3 regions of the Rhizobium aureum genome follow, and region 3 is predicted to be linked to each of the others. Evidence: riboswitches for the same ligand, from Rfam matches in the RefSeq annotation. Region 3 holds a riboswitch; each other region holds the start of a gene.

Region 1 (7,845 bases), on a different contig from region 3:
TCGACCGCTTCCGAGACGGCAATTTCACCATCGGTCGCAGCCTTCGCCGCCGGATAGGGCTGCTTGGGCACATCGGGAAAGGCAGCTTGCAAATCCGCGGGTGTGGAATCGAAATCGCCGACCCACAGCTCAGGCTCCACTCCGAGCGCGACCGCGTGGCGCATGCCGCCATCGGCTGCGATGAAACGGCTGCCGGAAATGGCGGCGCGCAACCGCTTTGTCAAGCGAAGCTCGCCTCCGAGCAGGATGGTGAAGGTGGTGGACTGGCTCATGAGGCATGCCCATAGCGCAAAGTCATGTCCCTAGGGAAGAGCAGCATAGGCAAGAACGGCCGCGAGGGCGGCTCAGTCGTCCGTTTCCTTGAGGCGCGCCTGGAAAACCCGCTCATAGCCGCTGACATAACGATCAAACAGCAGCGAGAAGCTCTCGATCTCCTCCTGCGTCCAGTCGGCGAAGATGCTGCCGATGACGGAATATTTCTGTGCCTGGATCTCCGACAACAATCTCTGCCCGAGCGCGGTCAACACCACCACGATGCGCCGCGCATCCGCCTGCGACGCCTTGCGCCGCAACACGCCACGCGTCACCATGTCTGCAACGATGCGGCTCGCCCGCGACGGATCGATGCGCAGCATCTCGGCAATCGTGCCGACGGTGACTTCGCCCGTCTCCTCCGCTCGCCGCACGACATCGAGCACGTCGAGATGGGACAGCTCGAGTCCCGGCGCGACGCTCTGGATGGCAAGCCTGCCGATCATGCGGCGACCTGTCAGCAGGCGCATGCGCGTCATCGCATGGCCGATACGCAGGAGATTCTCGTCGTCGGTCAGGGCCTGGGCTTCAATTTCACGTGTATTCGTCGCAGATGTCATCTTTCCACCATACCAGAGGCGGTAAAGAAATAAAACATGCAAACAGCATTCACCTGTCATTGACATTTATGTGCTAACGGCACATATATATCGACTATGAAAACCGGGCGTCCCGCGCATTCGATCGACCGCGCAGCGTTTCGGCCAAGTTCGGATTTTTGCCCCATGGACATGCAGACAACGTTCGCGCCGCTCGTAGCGGATCATAAACGGCGGCTTATACTCTTTCTGTTTCTGATGACTGCCATGTTCATGGCAACGCTCGACAACCAGATCGTCTCGACGGCGCTTCCGACGATCGTTGGCGAATTCGGGCATCTGGAGCGTTTCGGCTGGATCGGGTCAGCCTATCTTCTCTCGCTCTCCGCCGTCATGCCTGTCTACGGCAAGCTCGGCGATCTCTTCGGCCGCAAATATGTGATGATGACGGCGATCGCGATCTTCACGATCGGCTCCGCCGTCTGCGGCCTGGCCGTCTCGATGGACACGCTGATTGCCGCCCGCGTCCTTCAGGGCCTTGGGGGCGGCGGCATCCTGGTGTCGATCTTCGCCGTCAATGCCGATCTCTTCGAGCCGCGGGAACGCGCCCGCTACCAGAGCTATTCCAGCCTCGTGCTGATGGCGTCAGGCGCCATCGGCCCGGTTCTCGGCGGCACGATGAGCGATCTCTTCGGCTGGCGCTCGATCTTTCTCGTCAATGTGCCGATCGGCTTTGTCGTGCTGGCCGGTCTCGCCTTCATGCTGCCCTATCGCAAGCCGGCCCGCCGGCCGAAGATCGACTATGCCGGCGCGACCGTTCTTGCACTGACGACGACGAGCATCGTGCTTGCCGCCGACGGCACCGAACTCTTCGGATCGCTGCTGTCGCCGCAGTGCCTCGGCATCATCGCCTTCGGCGCGATTTGCGCCATCGCCTGGGTCTTCATCGAACGCCGCGCGCCCGAGCCGATCGTGCCGATGACGCTGTTCCGCAATCCAACATTCGGCCTCCTGCTGATCATCTCGATCACCAGCGGCGCCGTGGCCATCGGCATGGTGAATTATTTCGCGCTCTTCCTGCAGACGACGACTGGCCTTTCGCCCTCGATGGCCGGCCTGCTGTTCATTCTCCTGACCGGCGGCATCGTCTGCGGCTCGCTCTCGGCCGGCCGGCTGATTGCGGCCAAAGGGCGTTACAAACCCTTTGCCATCGCGAGCGCTGCCTGCAGCGCCATCGCATTTGGCTTGCTCGCCGTCCTGCCTGCCGGCACGCCCGTCGTCTTCATCGGTGGCCTGATGCTGCTGCACGGCATCGGTATCGGCCTCGCGCAGCAGGTTCCCGTCATCGGCGTGCAGAATGCGGCCGGTGCCCGGGACGTCGGCGCGGCGACCGGTGCGGTCACGCTCTCGCGCATGGGCGGCGCCTCGATCGCCATCTCCGTCTACGGCGCCATCATCGCCGCCAAGCTCGGCAATGTCGGCGTCTCCATATCGGGCGTATCCGATATCGAACAGTTGACGCCGAAGATGATGGCCGCATTGCCCGAGGCGACCCGCGAGGCCGTCGCTAACGCCTATGCGAGCGCTTTCAGCCCGCTGTTCATGACGGCTGCCGGCATCTGCCTCATCGGACTGCTGACCGCGCTGACGCTGAAGAACGTGCAGCTGCCCGGTGCAACGAAGAAATTCGAAAGCCCAACGGCCGCCGCTCACGCCGCCGAGTAAGATCACCCACCTGCAATCGACAGGGGAATCATTTCCCTTGTCATCCCTTCGTCACAAGGCTAAATCTGCCGACGCTCTAACGGGGTGCCTCATATCCTCTAGGATATCTGGCTGAGAGGCTTTCACTGGCCAACCCGCGGAACCTGATCCGGCTAACACCGGCGGAGGGATTAGACGCGTGACGAAATCATAGCGCCCTTTTCCCCTTCAAGACGAAACCAAAGTGGAGGCGCTGTCGTGCAAAACCGATCCCTATTGTCATTCTTCGCCGGCCTGGCCCTTTCCGCCGGCGCTACGTTTTTTGCTGCCCAGACGGCCGAGGCAGCCGACAAGACCTTGACCATCTACACCTATGAGAGCTTCACCGCCGATTGGGGTCCGGGCGCCAAGGTCAAGGCCGCCTTCGAGAAGACCTGCGGCTGCACGGTCAACTACGTCGCCGTCACCGATGGCGTGGCACTTCTCTCCCGCCTGAAGCTGGAAGGTACGGGCACCAAGGCCGATGTCGTTCTCGGCCTGGACACCAATCTCATAGATGAAGCGAAGGATACCGGCCTCTTCGATGCAAGCGGTGTCGACACCTCGGCCCTCAAGGTTCCGGGGGGTTTCAAGGACGACGTCTTTGTGCCCTATGACTACGGCCATTTCGCCGTGATCTACGACAGCCAGACGGTCAAGAACCCGCCGAAGAGCATGAAGGATCTTGTCGAGGGCGACCCCTCGCAAAAGATCGTCATCGAAGACCCGCGCACCTCGACGCCGGGTCTTGGCCTGCTGCTCTGGGTCAAGTCGATCTACGGCGACAAGGCAGCCGATGCCTGGACGAAGCTCAAGGGACGCATCCTGACCGTCACCCCCGGCTGGTCGGAAGCCTACGACCTATTCACCAAGGGCGAAGCGCCGATGGTGCTCTCCTACACGACGTCGCCGGCCTACCACATGATCGAAGACAAGACCGACCGCTATCAGGCGGCCGCCTTCTCGGAAGGACACTATATCCAGATCGAGGTCGCCGGCCTCATCAAGTCCTCGCCGAACAAGGAGCTTGCCCGCGATTTCCTGAAGTTCATGATCTCCGCCGGTTTCCAGGACATCATCCCGACAAGCAATTGGATGATGCCGGCCTCCGCCACTTCGGAGCCGCTGCCGGATGCCTTCAGCAAGCTCGTCGTGCCGTCGAAGACCTTCCTGATGAGCCCCGAGGTCGTCGACAAGAACCGCAAGGCCTGGATCGACGAATGGCTGGCCGCCACCAGCGGCAACTGATGCCTTGACGATACTTACGGCACCAGAGCGAAGACGCGCCATTTCCAGCGGGGCATTCGGCCTCGCCGGCGTCGTGCTCTTCGTCGGGATCGCCGTCTTCGCCCTCTTAGCCGCCGGTATCGAATCCGGCGACACCAATCCCCTGACAGATCCCTACTTGCTGCGCGTCCTGCGCTTCACGCTGCTGCAGGCGGTGCTCTCGACCCTGTTATCGGTCGTGCTCGCCATACCCATCGCGCGCGCACTGGCGCGTCAGCCCCGCTTTCCGGGTCGGCTATGGCTGATCCGGATGATGGCCGTGCCGATGGGCCTGCCGGTGCTGATAGGCGCGCTCGGCCTGCTCGGCATCTGGGGCCGGCAGGGGCTTATCAATCAGACGCTTACGGCGCTTGGCCTGTCGCAGCCCGTCAGCATCTATGGCCTGGCCGGCATCCTGCTGGCGCATGTCTTCTTCAATATGCCCCTCGCCTGCCGGCTGATGCTGGCCGGGCTGGAGCGGGTGCCGGCGGAATACTGGCTTGTGGCAGGCGGGCTCGGCATGCGGCCCGCCTCGGTCTTTCGCTTCATCGAATGGCCCATCCTGCTCGGTCTCATACCCGGCATCGCCGGCCTGATCTTCATGCTCTGCGCCACCAGCTTCACGCTGGTCCTGATCCTTGGCGGCGGCCCGGCCGCAACGACGCTGGAAGTGGCGATCTATCAGGCGCTCCGCTTCGATTTCGATCCCGGCCGCGCCGTGATGCTGTCGTTGCTGCAGATCGCCGTCACACTCCTCGTTCTCGGCGCCATGACGCTGTTTCGCGCCCCCGACGATCATGGGCTGACCAGCGGTCGCGCGCTTCATCGTATCGATGGCCAAAAGACGGCTGCACGATGGATTGACGCTTTCCTGCTGTCGGCCGCTACTCTCTTTCTCGGCCTGCCGCTCGCTTCGGTTGTGGTAACTGGCCTGAAGGCAAACCTTCCGAAGCTCGCCGCCCAGCCGATCTTTCTGCAAGCAGCCGTCACCAGCGTGGCGATTGCGCTCGCCGCCGGCCTTCTGGCGGTCTTGATATCCTTTGCAATCATCCGCGCCCGATCGGTGATCTCGGCGGATCGCCGCAAGACCGCCAGCCTGCGCAGCCTGGCGGTCGCCTTGAGCGCGAGCTCATCCCTTATCCTACTCGTCCCGCCGATCGTGCTGGCAACTGGCTGGTTCCTGGCGCTGAGACCATTGGGTGATCCCAGCCGCGTTGCCGCCATCCTCATCATTGTCATCAATGCGCTGATGGCGCTGCCCTTCGTCATCCGCGTCATCGAACCGGCCTATGCGGTCCATGTCAGCCGCACCGAACGGCTGGCGGCGAGCCTCGGCCTTCACGGCATTGCCCGCCTCCGCCTCATCGATTGGCCGGGCCTGCGCAAGCCGTTCTTCACCGCCCTCTCGTTCGCCATGGCGCTGTCGCTCGGCGATCTCGGCGCGGTGGCGCTCTTCGGCTCGGATAGCCTGATGACCCTGCCCTGGCTGGTCTATAGCAAGCTCGGCAGCTATCGCACGAACGATGCCGATGGATATGCCTTGATCCTCGGCCTGGTCTGCCTTCTTTTGACCATCGCCGGCACGGCCGGCCAGAGCATGAGCGATCACGAAAGCAACAGAAATGACTGACGGCCACGACATGAAGAAACAAGGCATTGCCATGGCCGGCGTCGAGCTGCGCCTCGGCACGCATGATTTCCGCTTCGATTGCACGTTGCCGCAGGGCAAGATCATCGCCATCGCCGGGCCGTCGGGATCCGGCAAATCCACCTTTCTCAATCTATTGGCCGGCTTCGAGCAGCCCGATCGCGGCCGCATCCTGCTTGCCGGGCAGGACGTGACCGGCCTGCATCCCGCCGACCGGCCGGTGTCGCTGGTCTTTCAGGACAACAACCTCTTTGCCCATCTCGATCTCTTCACCAATGTCGGCCTTGGCATCAGCCCTTCATTGAAGCTTTCGGTACAGGATCGGCAAAGGGTCTCGGAGGCGCTGGCGCGCGTTGGGCTTCCTGGCTTCGAGAAGCGCAAGCCGGGGACACTTTCCGGCGGCGAACGACAGCGTGCCGCCTTCGCAAGGGCGCTGGTGCGTGACAAGCCGATCCTACTGCTGGACGAACCCTTCGCCGCCCTTGATCCAGGCCTACGCTCCGGCATGGTCGAACTTTTGAAAACCCTGCATCGCGAGAGCGGCAATACGGTGCTGATCGTTTCGCATGATCCGGCCGAGGTGCGGCGTCTTGCCGACCATGCCGTCTTCATCGAGGGCGGCGCGATCAGGCTTGCCGCCTCCATCGAGACCTTCCTGACGGCGGGCGACATTCCGGCATTGACCACATTTCTGCAGCATTGATTGCGCTGCAGCATCTTGCTGTCGGCTTTGCCTTAATTTCGTCGTGCCGAACGGCTGAAAGTCCTCGGAAATGCTTGCTAAAATACAACGCCGCCACATTTAAACGGAGTCTCGCTATGCAACCGGTGCCAAAATCGGCTAGAGCAAGGGTTGGAGACCGTCCGGGCAGATGCGGATCGATGGGGATGCAGGCAACCTCTATCGGTGCGCGACGATGATCAGCCCGGTAACGATCAACCGGATTTGGTGCCGAGCCGGCATGGCAGCGAAATGAGTGGGATACTGGTACTGAAGCAGAGCGAACGAGCAGAACGAAGGATCAGCGTGACCGTCGCAGCCCGTTTGCGCCGCCTTGCCCCGCTCCTTGTCGCTGCCATGGTGCTGGACAGCTGCCAGACGGTGATGGATCAATCCTATCAGCCGAGCGTGTCGCCGTCCGCCAATCCGCAGATCGTCTCCGAGGTGCAGAAAAACGACCCGCGCGCGCAGATGGGTGCGCGCGAGCATCCGCGCATCCTTGCAAGCTACGGCGGCGAGTACAAGGACGCCAAGACCGAGCGGCTCGTCGCCCGCATCGCCGGGGCCTTGACCAGCGTGTCGGAAAATCCGCAGCAGTCCTATCGCATCACCATCCTCAATTCGCCGTCGATCAACGCCTTTGCACTTCCGGGCGGCTATCTCTACGTGACCCGCGGCCTTCTGGCGCTTGCCAATGATGCTTCCGAAGTCGCTGCCGTGCTGTCGCACGAGATGGCGCACGTGACAGCCAATCACGGCATCGAGCGGCAGAAACGCGAGGAAGCCGAAGTCATCGCCAGCCGCGTCGTTTCGGAAGTCCTGTCGAGCGATCTGGCCGGCAAGCAGGCGCTCGCGCGCGGCAAGCTGCGCCTCGCCGCCTTCTCGCGCCAGCAGGAACTCCAGGCCGACGAGATCGGCATCCGCACGCTCGGCCAGGCCGGCTACGATCCGTATGCCGCTGCCCGCTTCCTGAACGCCATGGAAGACTACAGCCGCTTCATGTCGGCCAATTCCGATGCCGACCAGAGCCTTGACTTCCTTTCGAGCCACCCGAGCACGCCGCAGCGCATCGATCTTGCCAAGGCGCATGCCCGCGAATTCGGCGAGGAAGGCAAGGTCGGCGACATCGGCCGCGATTATTACCTGAACGGTATCGATGGCCTGCTTTATGGTGACAGCCCCGAGGAAGGCTATGTCCGTGGCCAGACCTTCCTCCATGGCGGCCTCGGCATCCGCTTCGACGTGCCGCCGGATTTCCGCATCGACAACAAGGTCGAGGCCGTCATGGCGACTGGCCCCGGCGATATCGCCATCCGCTTCGACGGTGTTGCCGACAGCCAGAACCAGAACCTGACGAACTATATTTCCAGCGGCTGGGTGACGGGCCTCGATCCCTCTTCGATCCAGTCGATCACCGTCAACGGCATGCCGGCCGCAACCGCGCGCGCTTCGGCCGATCGCTGGGATTTCGATGTCACGGTCATCCGCGACCGCACGCAGATCTTCCGCTTCCTGACAGCCGTGCCGAAGGGGAACATCGCCCAGCTCAACCAGACGGCGGACGTGCTGCGCTCGAGTTTCCGGCACATGACGCCGGATGAGGCAGCCTCGCTGAA
Region 2 (7,845 bases), on a different contig from region 3:
CAGCCGCATGGTCAGCACGTCGACGGCATCGGCGGCAAGCAGGGCGGCGCCACCTTTCGCGATCATCACGGGATCGAGCACGACGGGCACATCGCCATGTCGCGCCAGAATGTCCGCGACCGCATCCGCAATCGCGGCGTTGGCAATCATCCCGATCTTGATCGCATCGACCCGGATATCGGCGAAGATCGCATTGATCTGATCCGCCACGAAAGAGGGTGGCACCGGATGGACACCGACGACGCCTTGCGTGTTCTGCGCCGTCAGTGCGGTTAGGGCCGCCATTCCATAAACGCCGCGGGCGGAGAAGGCCTTCAGGTCGGCCTGGATACCGGCGCCGCCGGAGGGATCGGAGCCGGCGATGGACAGGACATTGCGGATCATTGGCGAGCCTCCTTGATGGCGTTCGCGATGAGGGCCGTCGCCTTTCGCGGGTCCGCTTGGCCACAGATGGCGGAGACGACCGCAAGGCCGTCCGCGCCTACCGAGAAAACCTCTCGCGTATGCTCCACTTTGAGGCCGCCGATCGCAACCGATGGAACGGGGCAGAGCCCGACGATGCGGGCAAGACCGTCGAAGCCGATCGGTTGCTTGTGATCGGGCTTGGTCGGTGTGGCAAAGACCGGACCGATGCCGGCATAGTCGACGATACCAGGGTCTATGAGGGTCGCGAGGACCTCGGTTTCCACCGAGAGGCCGAGGATCATGTCCGGCCCGATCCGGCGGCGTGCTTTGGCGGCGTTCATATCCTCCTGTCCGATGTGGAGACCGTCGGCGCCGATGGCGATGGCGGCTTCCACATTGTCGTTGACGATCAGCCGGGCATTGGTTCCCTGCAGGATCTTTTTGAGAGCGCGGCCTGTCTCGATCACGGCTGCGGTCGGAGCATGCTTGTCGCGCAGCTGTACGATCGTGGCACCGCCGGCAACGGCCGCACGGGTCGTTTCGATCATGCCGAGGTCACCACACAGCACGGGATCGAGGACGAGGTAGAGTGAGAGATCGAAGTCTTTCATGCTGCCGATATCCTTGCGTCGCGATCCAGCAGTTCCGGCGTAAGCGCTGCGAGGGCGTCGAGGAAGCGCCAGGAGAAAGAGCCGGGACCATCGGCTGCCGCTCCTGCCTGCGCACCGGCGACGGCGAAGACGGTGAGTGCTGCCGCGGTCGCATCGAATGGCTCATCCGGCGTTGCTGCGGCAAAGGCGCCGACGAGGCAAGTCAGCGAGCAGCCGAGGGCCGTCACCTGCGGCATGAATGGCGAACCGCCGGCGATCCGCTTCGCCTTCCGCCCATCCGTCACGAAATCCGTGACGCCGGTAACGGCGACCACGCAATCGTGCTTTACCGCGAGCTGCCGGGCGGACTCTTCCGCCTGCTCGACGGCGTCGCGGCTATCGACGCCCTGACCGCGGCTGGTGCCGCCGGCAAGGGCGATGATCTCGGATGCATTGCCGCGAATGATCCTCGGCTGCAGCTCCAGCAGTTGGGCTACCGCCTTGCGACGAAACTCTGTCGCATAATGGGCGACGGGATCGAGAACCCAGGGCTTGCCGGCATTGTTGGCCGATTGCGCTGCCTTCAGCATGCCCGCAAGCCAGCCCGACGAGAGCGTGCCGATATTGATCGTCAGCGCGCCGGAGATCGCGGCAAACTCGCCCGCTTCCTCTTCGGCATGCACCATCGCCGGCGACGCACCGGCGGCGAGCATCACATTGGCCGTAATATTCATGGCGACAAAATTGGTAATGCATTGCACCAGCGGTGGGTTTGCCCGCACGGCAGCGAGCAGGTTGCCGGCTGTGATTTGGTCTTGCATATCGCCCCTTTCAGGCGGGCGAGACGCGAAGGGACGACGTGCTGAGCGTTGCAAGGTCCCGAGCGACTCCCTCCGCCAGCATGATCTGGTTCAGGTTCGAAGGGTTCTTCTCAGCCCGCCGGAAAGCGGACGCCCCTGTCTCTCATCCTCCTTCTTTTCGCAGACAAAGACGCCGATGTCATCAGCAAATCACAAAGGCCTCCGCGATGGTCGCGAATTGGAAGCGCCTTATTTCCGGGCGAGACATGCAGCTAGCGCATGGGTGCAGTGATCTCTTAGCTCTGCAAAAGATTGAGGGGTTCGACTATATATTTCTCATCGAAGCGACGGGAGCGCCAAGCACGGCCGCTCAGCTTCGAAAGCCCAAGGAAAGGGGATCATCATGAACGTAGCACGCTCTTTCAATAACTGGCGCAAGTATCGTCAGACGGTCGCCGAACTGGGCCGTATGTCCACGCGCGAACTGCATGATCTGGGTATCGATCGCGGTGATATCCGCAATGTGGCCCGCGCAGCGATCGCTCGCTAACGGCCTCGACGGCTCCTTATAAAGCTGCATTATGCCAGCGCCTGTTCTTCCCGAGCAGGCGCTTTTGTTTTGCCGGGGGAGGGGACGGTCCAGGCTCTTTTCCCGGGCCGCATGCAGATCTGCAAAGCCAGCCGCTTTTCGCATAGCGCATAACTGCCCTGCAAAGAAATGCCTATCCTATGAGCAAGAATCGGCTATTATGCTTTTCATCGAAGCGATGCATCTCCTCCCGCATCCCTTCGTTTTTGCAGACGTCCTTCTCCTCCTCCCAGGGACGACTGCGGGAACAGCGGCATTCCTCCTCCCGTCCGCTGTTCGGTTCTTGTAGAAAGCCTGCCGCTCCTCCTCCCGCGGCAGGCTTTTTCGTTTCAGGCCGCATTCAACCGATTTCCGCTTCATCGTCACCGGCCCCATCGCGCGTCGGACGCGGTCATTGCCGTTGCGCCACCTCCGATCGCTGCTTGTTTTGAAAACCGAAGACCACCTCTCGCAAAAATGAACAGTCGCCACTATGTGCGACACCTGTAGCGCGCTACATCGAAGACCAACCCCCAACGTGATTCCCCGAAACAGGAGGATGCCCATGACCGGTTCTGCCGAATACACGCCGCCGAAGATCTGGACCTGGAACAAGGCCAATGGCGGCCAGTTCGCTAATATCAATCGCCCGATCGCGGGACCGACCCACGAAAAGGAACTGCCTGTTGGACGTCATCCTCTCCAGCTCTATTCGCTTGGTACGCCGAATGGCGTGAAGGTCACCATCCTGCTCGAAGAGCTGCTGGCACTCGGTCATAGCGGCGCGGAATATGATGCCTGGCTGATCAAGATCGGCGAGGGCGACCAGTTCGGCAGCGGTTTCGTCGACGTCAACCCGAATTCCAAGATTCCGGCCTTGCTCGACCGCAGTGGCCCGAAGCCTGTCCGCGTTTTCGAATCCGGCTCGATCCTGGTGTATCTCGCCGAGAAATTCGGCGCCTTCCTGCCGAGCGAGCAGCCGGCTCGCGCCGAATGCCTCTCCTGGCTATTCTGGCAGATGGGTAGCGCGCCCTATCTCGGCGGCGGCTTCGGTCACTTTTACGCCTATGCCCCGACAAAGATCGAATATGCGATCGATCGCTTCGCCATGGAAGTGAAGCGCCAGCTCGACGTGCTCGACCGTCGTCTTGCCGAAAGCGAATATATCGCCGGCAGCGACTATACGATCGCCGATATCGCCATCTGGCCGTGGTACGGCGGTTTGGTCAAAGGCTGGCAGTATGGCGCGGCCGAGTTCCTGCAGGTGCAGGATTACAAGAATGTTCAGCGCTGGGCCGAACAGGTCTACTCGCGTCCTACCGTCAAGCGCGGCCGCATGGTCAATCGCATGTCTGGCGATCCGTCCGAGCAGCTGCGTGAGCGCCACGATGCCAGTGACTTCGAGACCAAGACGCAGGATAAGATCGAAGCCGCAAGCTGACAGGCAGTTTTGCGCGTTATTTCTTCGAACCCGCGGTCTCCGGATCGCGGGTTTTTTATTGGCTTTGCCAGCGATCTTCGTCACGCGGCCACGTCAGCCTCGCTCCATCTTGTCGGGTCTAATGTCCTGCTGCCGAGGCTTTATCGCCCGGCAGAAAACGCAAGGCGCTCCTGCAATGCGTTTTACCGATGACGCAAAAGGAATGCTTCTCCATGCAGCAAGTTGCTGATGATAATGCCCTGGACAACAATGTCATCGCAGGCGCGTCGTCGCAGCAATCGAGCGAGAAAAGAGAGGCGCTTTTAAAGTGCCTGGTTTCTGGCGGTGACGAGCGACTGGATTGCGATATCGTCACCGGCCTCAATATGTATGGTTACGGCCCGGCACCTCGTCCGAGCGACCTTGCTTTCGGCTCTTCCACCGCATCGACCATCTCCGCCGCTGCCTTTGCCGAAGTCGAAAGCTACTACGCCGATCTGGTCCGCGAAATGGAAAACGGATCGGCCGCAACCATCTATGAGCGTGAAATTGGACGAGTACGTCAGGACCTCCTGCGGCTGCTCGGTCTCAATCAGGTCGCCGGACAGCCGCATGTCGACGTTATCCTCGCAACGTCGGGCACGGACATCCATCTCTTTGCTGCATCGCTTCTGGCGCGTGAGGATGATCGCGCCTTGATGACCATCACGCTGATGGGCAGCGAGACCGGCAGCGGCGTCATGACTGCCTCGGCCGGCCGCCACTTCATGGCCCGCGTCAGCAGCGACAGGGCTGTTGCCAAGGGCGAGGAACTGCGGCCCGGGGATGCGACGCGCAATGCGACCATCGCCGTCCGCACCAAGGATGGCTCCCTTCGTGCCGATAGCGAAGTCGAGGAAGAATTGCGTGGCCTGATCGAGCTCGGCCGCGCCGCAGGCTTGAGATGCCTGCTCGTCGTGACCGATGTGTCGAAAACCAGCCTTCTCGCGCCGAGCCTGGAAAGCGTGCTGCGCCTCAAGGCACGTTTCGGCGACGTGCTCGACATCATGATCGATGGCTGCCAGTTCCGCCTTTCGGCGGCAACGATTCGCGCCTACCTCGCGCATGGCTTCATGGTGGCCCTGACAGGATCGAAGTTCCTTGCCGGACCGATTTTCAGCGGCGCTCTTCTGTGCCCGCCGCAGATGTCGGAACGCTTTAAGCACCGCCCCCTGCCGGCGGCTCTGGCCGACTATTGCGGCAGGGCCGAATGGCCACAGGGTTGGGCGGCGCGTGAAATCTTGCCCGAACGCGCCAATTTCGGCCTGCTTCTGCGCTGGAAGGCGGCCTTGTTCGAGCTGCAATCCTTCGTCGTTCTTCCGGAGGAGCAGCTCACAGTCGTTCTCTCCGCCTTCGCCGAAGCCGTGACAGCCAGGCTTGCCAACGATCCTGCCTTTGCGTTGCTGGACAGCCGTGCCATTGATCGGCGCTGCCTGTGGAGCGTTCCATCGGTGCGCCGTTGGGATGAAATCCCTTCGATCTTTTCGTTCTACCTGCGCGACGCTGGCAATGCAGGTGTCTTGAACGCGGTAGAGACCGCGGCGGTCTACAAGGAACTGGTCATTGAGGAAGATGGGTTCGCGGCCGTGCATATCGGCCAGCCTGTAGGCTGCGCCGTTTTCGGCGAGATGCCGGCCAGCGCCCTTCGAATTTGCCTGAGCGCGCCCTTGGTCGTGCAGGCTGCCAAGAGCGCAGACGCACTTGCAGACGTTATCGATCAGGCCATGCTGGCGCTTGACCGGACGGCGCAGATTGCGGCACGGCATGCTTCCATGCCGGACTTGAGGCTTGCAAGCGCCTAGGTGTGGTCCCGACATCTCCTTGGTCCGTCAGCTTCTGCGGTCGTCACCGTCCAGGCCGGCGAAATCGCCCCTCACGATCCCGTGGCGCTGAAGCTTGTCATAGAAAGTCTTCCGCGGAATACCCAGCGCCTCTATCGTCTTCCTGACGTCGCCATTGTTTTGCTGCAGGCTCTCGCGGATGAGCTCTGCCTCATAGCGCTCGACGCGGACGGGCAATGAAAGCCCTGCCTCGACCGTCGGCGCGTCGCCGGATTTCGGCAGGACGCTCGCCTCCAATCCAAGCACGAAGCGTTCGGCAAAATGCGAGAGTTCGCGAACATTGCCCGGCCAATCGTGCTGCTGCAGATGGCGGCGCACGGTGGCCGTAACAGCCGGCACATCGCGCTTGAAGCGGCTGGCGGCACGTTCGGCGAAATAACCGAAAAGCAGGGGGATGTCGTCGCGCCGCTCCCGCAGCGGCGGGATCGAAAGCGTGACGACGTTGAGACGATAGTAAAGGTCTTCGCGAAAATCGCCGCGCTGGCCTGGATCGCTGAGATCGACCTTTGCTGCCGCCACGACGCGAAGATCGACGGGGCGGATTTCGTTCGTCCCGAGCGGCGTCACCTCGCGCATTTCCAGCACGCGCAGCATCTGCACCTGGATCGCCGGCGGCATGCTTTCGATTTCATCGAGAAACAATGTTCCCGCGCTCGAATGCTCGATGCGCCCGATGCGCTTCTTCTGCGCACCGGTGAAGGCGCCCGGTTCGTGGCCGAAGAGTTCGCTCTCTATCACTGTTTCGGGCAGGGCGCCGCAATTCAGCGCAACGAAATTGCCCTTGGCGCGGCGGCTCCAGCGATGCAGCAGGCTTGCCACGACTTCCTTGCCGCTACCCGTTTCTCCCGTCACCAGGACATCGACATCCGTATCGGCGATCTGCCGCAACGTGTGGCGCAGCCGCTCAATTGCCGGGGTCTGGCCGATCAGCGGCAGATCGCCCTGGGCCTGCTCCGCCGCCTGCCGCAGAGCGCGGTTCTCCAGAACGAGCCGCCGCTTCTCGGCCGCGCGCCGCACGCTCTGCACCAATCGATCCGTGGCGAAAGGCTTGGCGATGAAATCATAGGCGCCGTCCTGGATCGCCTGAACCGCCATCGGTATATCGCCATGGCCCGTCATCAGGATGACAGGCAGATCCGGGTCGAACCCTTTGATGCGGGCGAAGAGCTGCTGGCCATCCATCTGCGGCATGCGGATATCGGAGACGACGACACCGGCAAAGCCGGCATCCAGAGCGTTCAGCGCTTCGGTCGCAGCAGGGAAGGCGGAGACGATAAAGCCAGCAAGTTCAAGGGTCTGCTTTGTCGCCTTCAACAGATCCTTGTCATCATCGATGAGGAAGACGGGGGAGCTTTCGTTCATGCTGTGGCCTTGCACAAATGGATAGTGAAGCGGGTACCGATGCCGGTGCTCTCGACATCGATGCGGCCGCCATAATCGACGACGATATCCTTGGAGATGACGAGGCCGAGACCGAGGCCCTTTTCCTTGGATGTATTGAAAGGCGTGAACAGCTGATCGAGGATTGCGGCGGGAATGCCCGGCCCATTATCCGAGACGACGATCTCGACATCGTCTGACGTCTCACGTACCGAGACCTCGACCTTGGCCTGTTCCCGACCTTCCAGAGCTTCCAATGCATTCTGGAAAAGGTTGATCAGGACCTGCTCCAGTCGGATGCGCGTACCGACGACGAGGAGACCTGTCGGCGGCAGGTCGATTTTCAGGGCGTCGAGACGGCCGGCAAACCGGCTCCTCAGCAGGACGACGGCACCTTCGATCGCACTTCTGATGTCAACCGGCTCGGGCGCGGTTCTTCCCTTGCGGCCAAAGGCCTTCAGTTCTTCGGTGATCGTGCCGATGCGCTCGGTCAGCGCCGCGATCGCAGACAGATTGTCCTTGACCGGCTCCGTCTGCTGCCTGTCGAGGAAGATGTGCGCATTCTCTGCATAAGCACGGATCGTCGCGACGGGCTGGTTGATCTCGTGAGCGACGCCGGCGGCGACCTGACCGAGAATGGCGAGACGGTTGGCCTGCACGAGATCCTGCTGCACCCCCTGCAGCTTGGCCTCCGTCGCCCGGTGGTCGGCGATCTCCGCTTCCAGCCGATCGCGGGCACGGCTGAGATCCTCGGTACGCTCCAGGACGCGGCGCTCCAGCTCCTCGCGGGCGATCCTGCTGA
Region 3 (7,845 bases):
GATGCCGAGGAGCGTCGCCGCAAGCCGCCCGTCGTCGTCTATCCGAACGGGACGCTGCCGCCGGCCGACATGGATGTGCTGCGTGCGGCCCGCCAAGACATGGCCAAGATAGAGGACATCATCGTGCCGCCGCGCGATGGCGGCAGCTTTCGTGTGCCGAAGGGGCATTTCTTTCGCATCGTCGGCATGGAGGGCTCGCAGGTCGGCGATCTCAATCTGTGGAATGCCGATGATCTTTCCGAACGGTTCTTCAGCGGCAAGACCCGTGCGCTGCACGGCACGCATGTCGGCGTCGGGGACAGGTTATGGAGCAATCTGCCCTACCTGCGGCCGATGGCGACGATCACGCACGATACGCTCGGCTGGTACGGTTTTGATGCGGATGGAGCCGGTATCCACGATGTCATCGGCACGCGTTGCGATCCCTATACGAACCGGCTGCTGAACGGCGGCGATTATCACCGTTGCTGCCATTCCAACCTGTCGCGTGCTCTCGCCAAGGAGCTGAATATTTCCGTCCAGGACGCCGAGTTTCACGTCCACGATGTGCTGAATGTCTTCATGTGCACCGGTTTCACGCGCGACACCTATCAATATTTCATGAAGGCAAGTCCGGTGCGGCCGGGCGATTTCATCGAGTTCTTCGCCGAGATCGATCTTCTCGGCGCGCTTTCGGCCTGCCCGGGCGGCGATTGCGGCAGCGAGCATTCGAGCGATACGGTGCCCTGCTATCCATTGCGGGTGGAGATCTGGCGTCCCGAGCCTGCACGCCTTGCCGGCAGGGTTTTTCCGGAGCGCAACGCCTATCCCCGGACACACGGCCTGTAATCCGATCGTCCGAAAGGCTTCAAAAAAACATTTGCCGGCGGTTTCGTCCGCCGGCAATCCCAAAATCGTCCGTCAAGCCAAGCATCCGTCAGAAGGCAGATGCTCAGCGGATTGCTTAGTTGCACACGCGAACGCGTTCGTAGTGCCAACCGTCGTCATAGGCGTTGTCGACCTGACGATCCTCGTACCAGCACCTCGGCGGAGGCGCTTCGTACACCGGGCCTCTGTTGGCAAGGGCGCCACCGACGATCAGGCCGCCGAGGAGACCTGCGGCGACGCCGCCTGCGATCGCGCCACCATTGTGGTGATGATGGTGGCGGCGCCAGTCACCATCGCCACGCCAGTCGCCGCGATAGGGCGGGCGACCGTCGTAATACTGCGCCTGTGCGCTGCTGACCGGCGCCAACGCACCGCCGACGACCGTGGCAGCCAGCAAAACCGTGAGAATCTTCTTCTTTATCATGACTACCTCCAAAGCAGTCTTCTTGCTCAGCGAATGCGCGAGTCAATTAATCAACGTCCCGAGCATGATTATGTTCAGCTGAATATATCATGAATGTGCCGTTCATCGGGCAAAGGATTGGGAAATCGAGGCCAGAACAGCGGTGCCGGTACGAGCTCAGTGCGGAGGCAGCCGTCGCGTCGCTCCTATCCACTCAAGGGCCCGCGATTCGGGGTCGCTATTGCGGGTGATATCCGTCACGACAGCCGCGCTGTCGGCGCCATGCCCGAAGACGCCGGCAAGGCGCTCGACGGTCAATCCGCCGATCGCGACAAGTGGGAGATTGCCGATGCAGCTTTTCCATTGGCCGATACGCGCAAGACCCTGCGGCGCCCAGGCCATGGCTTTGAGAATGGTCGGATAGATCGGTCCAAGCGCGATGTAATCGGGCCCGGCAGCCAGTGCCGTTGCCAGCTCCGCCTCGTCGTGAGTCGAGAGCCCCAGCTTCAATCCGGCGGCGCGAATGGCAGCGAGATCGGCGTCGGCAAGATCCTCCTGGCCGAGATGGATGAAATCGCAGCCTTCTTCGATCGCGAGCTGCCAATAGTCGTTAATGATCAACTGGCATCCATATGCGGCACAAATTGCCTTCGATTCGCGTATATCGGCGCGGATTTCCGCCGGCATACGATCCTTGATGCGTAGCTGCACCAGTTTGACGCCGAGCGGCACCAGCCTCTTTATCCAGGCGGCGCTGTCGACGATCAGATAGAAGGGATCGAGTATCATGAGAAAACCGCCTTTCCGATGACCGGTGTCGATGGCACCGCCATATCGCGCGGCTCGAGCATGCCAGCGGCGAACGCCTGTCTGCCGGCATCGATCGCCTTGGCAAAGGCTTCCGCCATCATGGCCGGATCGCCGGCGCCGGCGACGGCCGTATTGAGCAGCACGGCATCGAAGCCGAGTTCCATGACGGTGGCCGCGTGCGAGGGCCTGCCGATGCCGGCATCCACGATCAACGGTATTTCCGGAAAATGTGCTCGCATCGATCGCAGGGCGGAAAGATTGAGAGGACCGGCCGCCGTTCCGATCGGCGCACACCAGGGCATCAGCACCTTGCATCCCGCCTCCAGCAGTCGTTCGGCGACGACGAGGTCGTCCGTCGTATAGGGAAAGACCTCGAAACCCTCGTCGGCAAGGATTCTCGCCGCCTCCACCAGCGCGAAGACATCCGGCTGCAGCGTGTCGTGGTTGCCGATGACTTCGAGCTTGATCCAGTTGGTCCGGAAGACCTCACGTGCCATCTTCGCTGTCAGCACCGCCTCGGAGACGCCGTGGCAGCCGGCGGTATTGGGCAGAATGCGAACGCCAAGTCCACGAATCATCTCGAAGAACGCACCGCCATTGCGGCCGCCTGCCGTTTCCCGGCGCAGCGATACGGTGACGATTTCGGTTGCCGAGCGCTTGACGGCCTCCGCCAGCACGGCCGGAGAGGGATAGCGCGCCGTGCCGAGAAGAAGATGCGATGTGATACGGGTTCCGTAGAGTTCGATCATGGTCAGCCTCCCTGCATTGGCGTCAGGATCTCGATCCTGTCATTGTCGGCCAAGGCGTGGTCGTCGCGTTCTTCGCGATGGATGAGTTCGCCATTGACGGCGGTTGCCAGCCACTCGCCTTCGTATTCGAGCGCGGCGAGAAGCTGCGAAAGCGTGGCTGCCTCGACGATCTGTGTTTCGCCATTGATGATCAGGCGCATTGGCGGCTCCTGTCGTTGTTGTGTCCGGAAAAGAGGAGATCCGCGGCCTCTGCCGCCATCGCCGGCGCGAGAAGGAAGCCGTGGCGATAAAGGCCGTTGATAAGAATGGTCTTGCCCTCCCGCGTCACGCGCGGAAGATTGTCTGGAAAGGCGGGACGAATGCCGGCCCCCGTTTCGACGATGGCGGCGTCGGCAAAGGCGGGATGCAGCGCATAGGCGGCGTTCAAAAGTTCCATCAGCGAGCGGGCGGTGATCGGTCCCTCGAAATCCGTCTCGATCATCGTCGCGCCGATCATGAACAGACCTTCGCCGCGCGGCACGATATAAACGGGAAATCGCGGATGCAGCAGCCGGACGGGCCGCGCAAGGGCGACCTCCTGCGTCTGTAGATAGAGCATTTCGCCGCGCACACCCCGCAATTCCCTGCTCTCGCCGACATTTGCAGCGCCCGTGCAGTCCATGACGCCGGAAAATCCGGCATCATTCGCGATGCGATCGACAAAGGTCACACCCTTCGCCGAAAGAGTGCCCTTCAACGACTGCAAGACGTCGCGAGGATCGAGATGTGCTTCCTGGGGGAAGAACAGGCCATGCCTGAAGCGACCGGCAAGGAAGGGTTCGAGGGCGGCAATTTCGCGCTCATCGATCCAGCGATAGCCTGTCGTGCGGCTGGCGAATCGCTTCAGCTCGTTTTGATCTCGGTTCGGCGCGACGACGAGCGTCCCGTTGCGGACGACCTTGCCGGGCAGAATCGCGTCCCAACGATCGGCGGAATCGCGTCCGCGCTCCAGCACGGGCTCATCGGCACTTTCCCGTTCGCACCATGGCGCCAGCATTCCGCCGGCAAGCCATGAGGCTGCTCGGCGGAAATTCGCATGGGGGTCGGCAACCGTCACCTCGGCACCGCGGGCATGCAGTTCGTGGGCGACGGTGAGGCCGGCAACGCCGGCCCCCTTGACGAGGATGCGCATGTCACTCGGCCGGCTGGGTGGAGGTTTCCACCGGCATATAGAGATCGCCGCCCTCGCGATATTTCGCCGCCATCGCTTCCAGTCCTTCCTTCTGCGCCTCGGCGCGGATGTCGTGTGAAATCCGCATGGAGCAGAATTTCGGCCCGCACATCGAGCAGAAATGCGCAACCTTGTGAGCTTCCTTCGGCAGGGTCTCGTCATGGAAGCTGCGGGCGGTATCCGGATCGAGCGAGAGGTTGAACTGGTCCTCCCAGCGGAATTCGAAGCGGGCGCGCGACAATGCGTCGTCGCGGACTTGCGCTGCTGGGTGTCCCTTGGCGAGGTCGGCCGCATGGGCGGCGATCTTATAGGTGATGACGCCTGTCTTGACGTCGTTGCGGTCGGGCAGGCCGAGATGCTCCTTCGGCGTGACATAGCAGAGCATCGCCGTCCCGAACCATCCGATCATGGCAGCGCCGATGCCCGAGGTGATGTGATCGTAGCCCGGCGCGATATCCGTCGTCAGCGGTCCGAGCGTGTAGAAGGGCGCCTCGCCGCAGACGGCGAGCTGCTTGTCCATGTTCTCCTTGATCTTGTGCATCGGAACATGGCCGGGGCCTTCGATCATCACCTGGCAGTCTTTTGCCCAGGCGATCTTCGTCAGTTCGCCGAGCGTTTCGAGCTCGGCAAACTGCGCGGCATCATTGGCATCGGCGATCGAGCCGGGGCGCAGGCCGTCGCCGAGCGAGAAGGAGACGTCATAGGCCCGGCAGATATCGCAGATTTCCTCGAAATGCTCGTAAAGGAAGCTCTCGCGGTGATGATGGAGACACCACTTGGCCATGATCGAGCCGCCGCGTGAAACGATGCCGGTAACGCGATTGACTGTCAGCGGGATGTAATGCAGCCGCACGCCGGCATGGATGGTGAAATAGTCGACGCCCTGTTCGGCCTGCTCGATCAGCGTGTCGCGATAGATCTCCCAGGTGAGCTCTTCGGCAATGCCGCCGACCTTTTCCAGCGCCTGATAGAGCGGGACGGTGCCGATCGGCAGCGGCGAATTGCGGATGATCCACTCGCGGATATTGTGGATGTTGCGGCCTGTCGAAAGGTCCATGACGGTATCGGTACCCCAGCGGGCGGCCCAGACCATCTTCTCGACTTCTTCCGCCATGGAGGAGGTGACGGCGGAATTGCCGATATTGGCGTTGATCTTCACCAGGAAGTTCCGGCCGATGATCATCGGTTCGCTTTCCGGGTGATTGATGTTGGCCGGGATGATGGCCCGGCCGGCCGCGACTTCCTGGCGGACGAATTCGGGTGTCACATGATCCGGAATATGGGCGCCGAAGCTCTCGCCGTCACGAATCAGGGTCTCGGCTTTCGCCTTGCGGCCGAGATTCTCGCGGATGGCGATGAATTCCATCTCGGGCGTGATGATGCCGGCGCGCGCATAGGCAAGCTGGGTGACGGCCTTGCCATCCTTGGCGCGCAGCGGCTGGCGCTTGGCCGGAAATTCCGGTGTCAGCCGTTCGCCGGTGACGAAGCCATTGTCTTCGGGACGCACATGCCGGCCTTCATAGGCCTCGACATCGCCGCGTGCGAGCACCCAGCTGCGGCGGAGCTGCGACAGGCCCTGTTCGATGCTGATATCGGCACCCTCGATGGTATAGGGGCCGGAGGAATCGTAGACGATAACAGGCGGCTCACCCGATGTCGGATGGACGCTGATCTCACGCATCGGTACGCGGATGTCGGTATGGATATCCCCGGGGACGTAGATCTTTCGAGAGGCCGGCAGCGGACCGGTCGTGACCGTCGGGATGAGGTTCTTTGCGGCAATGGTCATGGTTTGAGGCTCCAAGTTGCGGTTGGAGACCCAGTCAATCAGCCGGAATGATGATAAGACGCCGACATGGAATCCACGCGGGAATCCGAAGTCTTCGAGCGCTCGCACCGTCCCTACGCCAGTATGAACTGGATCAGGTTCAACGGGTCACTGCGCCCACAATCGGCAAAGCCGTATTGTTCAGCAGTATCTCAGCCCCTTGCCGGGACCCCCCTGGTGAATGCTGGAAGGCTATGCTCTTGCTTTGGCTTCTGTCAACCCTGCAATGATGACTGCATTTTTCCGCGAGCCAGCGCTTGGCGCATTGGAGAATCCACAATTTAAGCGTGTTTACACGTGAGGCGCGGCATGGCGCTCCCTCAATAATGAGGCGCCGTGTTGCCGATAAAGCGGTAGGGGACGACACCAGCGTACTGCGTTGCGGGTAATCAGCGCGTCATTGCCGAGAAGGGCGAGCGTCAGTTGCACGCCGGCCTACGCGCCGGTCTGCATCAGGGAAAAGATGGATTGCATATAATCCCTGGTGACGAGGCCGCCGAACGGGGGGGCGCTATGAAGATCAGCCGATTCTCATTCATGCGCGATTCTTCCCTTCCTATGGCCCGAATAGCTGGAATCTGGGAAGATTCGACGTTTCTGTGTGTGGCGATTTGTTGAGTTTTGTTTCTCAGCCTTGTCGTGCATTCGCGCCTTTGGCGGTCTTCCCGCGTTCCTCGGGTGAAACGAACCTCGCCCTGCCGTCCCCAGTTGCATTTAAGCAACAGCCGGCAAGACTAACGCTGGACCGGCGCTCGCCACGGTTTCACATAATTGACAAACATACGGGCTGTTTGTAAGTCAGAAGCAGGACAGAAATTGTCTTACGGTCGAGCGATCGGCCGGATCGGTAGGGGCATTTCAAGACCTTTGCCGCGGGGACAATCATGGAGGTTCGAGGGGACTCAAGCCAACATTACGTGCGTACTTGCCGGGCTGCGCGGTCGCGTTTTCGACCGGGTCGATCTTCAAGGTGGTTTCCAGCTCAGCACTCGTGGCAAATTAGAAATGCATATTACAACCAGGAGTTTAATATGAATATCAAGAGCCTTCTTCTCGGCTCCGCTGCTGCGCTCGCAGCAGTTTCCGGTGCCCAAGCAGCTGACGCTATCGTTGCTGCAGAGCCGGAGCCGCTGGAATACGTCCGCATCTGCGACGCTTACGGTGCTGGTTACTTCTTCATTCCGGGCACTGAAACCTGCCTCAAGATCGGCGGCCGTGTCCGTACCGAAGGCGAGTGGTACGATGCCTACAACCCGAACAGCAAGAACGGTACGCTGTGGCACACCCGTGCAGAGCTGAGCATCGACACCGCGACCGACACCGAATACGGCCCGCTGAAGACCAACACGGTCGTCCGTTGGGACTGGAACGACGGCAACTCCACCTCCACCAAGCTGCTGTTCGCCAATATCAGCCTCGGCGGCTTCCTCGTCGGTAAGGCCGACTCCCAGTATAACTACTACATCGGTTATGCCGGCGACGTCATCAACGACGACGTGATCTATGACGGCCCGTACGAACTCAACCAGTTGACCTACAGCTACGATGCCGGCAACGGCTTCACGGCTGTGATCTCGGTTGAAGACTCGAACTCCAGCGGCTCCGACGCCTCCTACGGCTCAAGCTGGTGGTCCGACGACAAGGGCAATCACTATGCTCCTGACGTCGTCGCCGGTGCCGGCTTCAAGTCTGGCGCATGGGGCTTCAAGGTCGTTGGCGGTTACGACTCGATCGTCGAAGAAGGCGCTATCAAGGCTCGTGTCGATGCCGACTTCGGCGCGTTCTCGGCCTTCTTGATGGGTGGCTGGAACACCGATGGCGACAAGCTCAACAAGTATGCAGGTACCAACCTCGACCGTTCGGCTTGCCCCATCGACGATGCATCCAAGTGCGGCTGGGGTGACTGGGCCGTTTGGGGTGGCGTTGCCGTTCCGATCAACGAAAAGCTGAAGTGGAACCTGCAGCTCGCCTACACCGA

What was found. A riboswitch is a leader RNA that binds a small molecule or an ion and turns the genes downstream of it on or off. The one in region 3 is predicted to bind thiamine pyrophosphate.
Region 1: it holds a riboswitch for thiamine pyrophosphate, as region 3 does, so the genes downstream of both, thiB (thiamine ABC transporter substrate binding subunit) here and thiC (phosphomethylpyrimidine synthase ThiC) in region 3, are expected to answer to the same signal.
Region 2: it holds a riboswitch for thiamine pyrophosphate, as region 3 does, so the genes downstream of both, thiM (hydroxyethylthiazole kinase) here and thiC (phosphomethylpyrimidine synthase ThiC) in region 3, are expected to answer to the same signal.

Annotation. Positions count from the first base shown of each region.
Region 1 covers NZ_JAQJCI010000003.1:105,929-113,773, reverse strand. Annotated here, with positions in the region: gene PH552_RS09345 (thiamine diphosphokinase) at 1-272, opposite strand, end outside; gene PH552_RS09340 (MarR family winged helix-turn-helix transcriptional regulator) at 345-872, opposite strand; gene PH552_RS09335 (MDR family MFS transporter) at 1,038-2,576, shown strand; TPP riboswitch at 2,647-2,763, shown strand; gene thiB (thiamine ABC transporter substrate binding subunit) at 2,850-3,842, shown strand; gene thiP (thiamine/thiamine pyrophosphate ABC transporter permease ThiP) at 3,853-5,490, shown strand; gene PH552_RS09320 (thiamine ABC transporter ATP-binding protein) at 5,483-6,211, shown strand; gene PH552_RS09315 (M48 family metalloprotease) at 6,587-7,845, shown strand, end outside.
Region 2 covers NZ_JAQJCI010000008.1:48,980-56,824, forward strand. Annotated here, with positions in the region: gene thiD (bifunctional hydroxymethylpyrimidine kinase/phosphomethylpyrimidine kinase) at 1-384, opposite strand, end outside; gene thiE (thiamine phosphate synthase) at 381-1,016, opposite strand; gene thiM (hydroxyethylthiazole kinase) at 1,013-1,816, opposite strand; TPP riboswitch at 1,867-1,963, opposite strand; gene PH552_RS19410 (DUF1127 domain-containing protein) at 2,199-2,345, shown strand; gene yghU (glutathione-dependent disulfide-bond oxidoreductase) at 2,929-3,804, shown strand; gene PH552_RS19420 (hypothetical protein) at 4,017-5,624, shown strand; gene PH552_RS19425 (sigma-54-dependent transcriptional regulator) at 5,652-7,025, opposite strand; gene PH552_RS19430 (sensor histidine kinase) at 7,022-7,845, opposite strand, start outside.
Region 3 covers NZ_JAQJCI010000006.1:327,219-335,063, forward strand. Annotated here, with positions in the region: gene PH552_RS17660 (urea carboxylase-associated family protein) at 1-828, shown strand, start outside; gene PH552_RS17665 (hypothetical protein) at 944-1,291, opposite strand; gene PH552_RS17670 (thiamine phosphate synthase) at 1,448-2,059, opposite strand; gene PH552_RS17675 (thiazole synthase) at 2,056-2,829, opposite strand; gene thiS (sulfur carrier protein ThiS) at 2,832-3,029, opposite strand; gene thiO (glycine oxidase ThiO) at 3,020-4,000, opposite strand; gene thiC (phosphomethylpyrimidine synthase ThiC) at 4,002-5,828, opposite strand; TPP riboswitch at 5,921-6,053, opposite strand; gene PH552_RS17695 (porin) at 6,899-7,845, shown strand, end outside.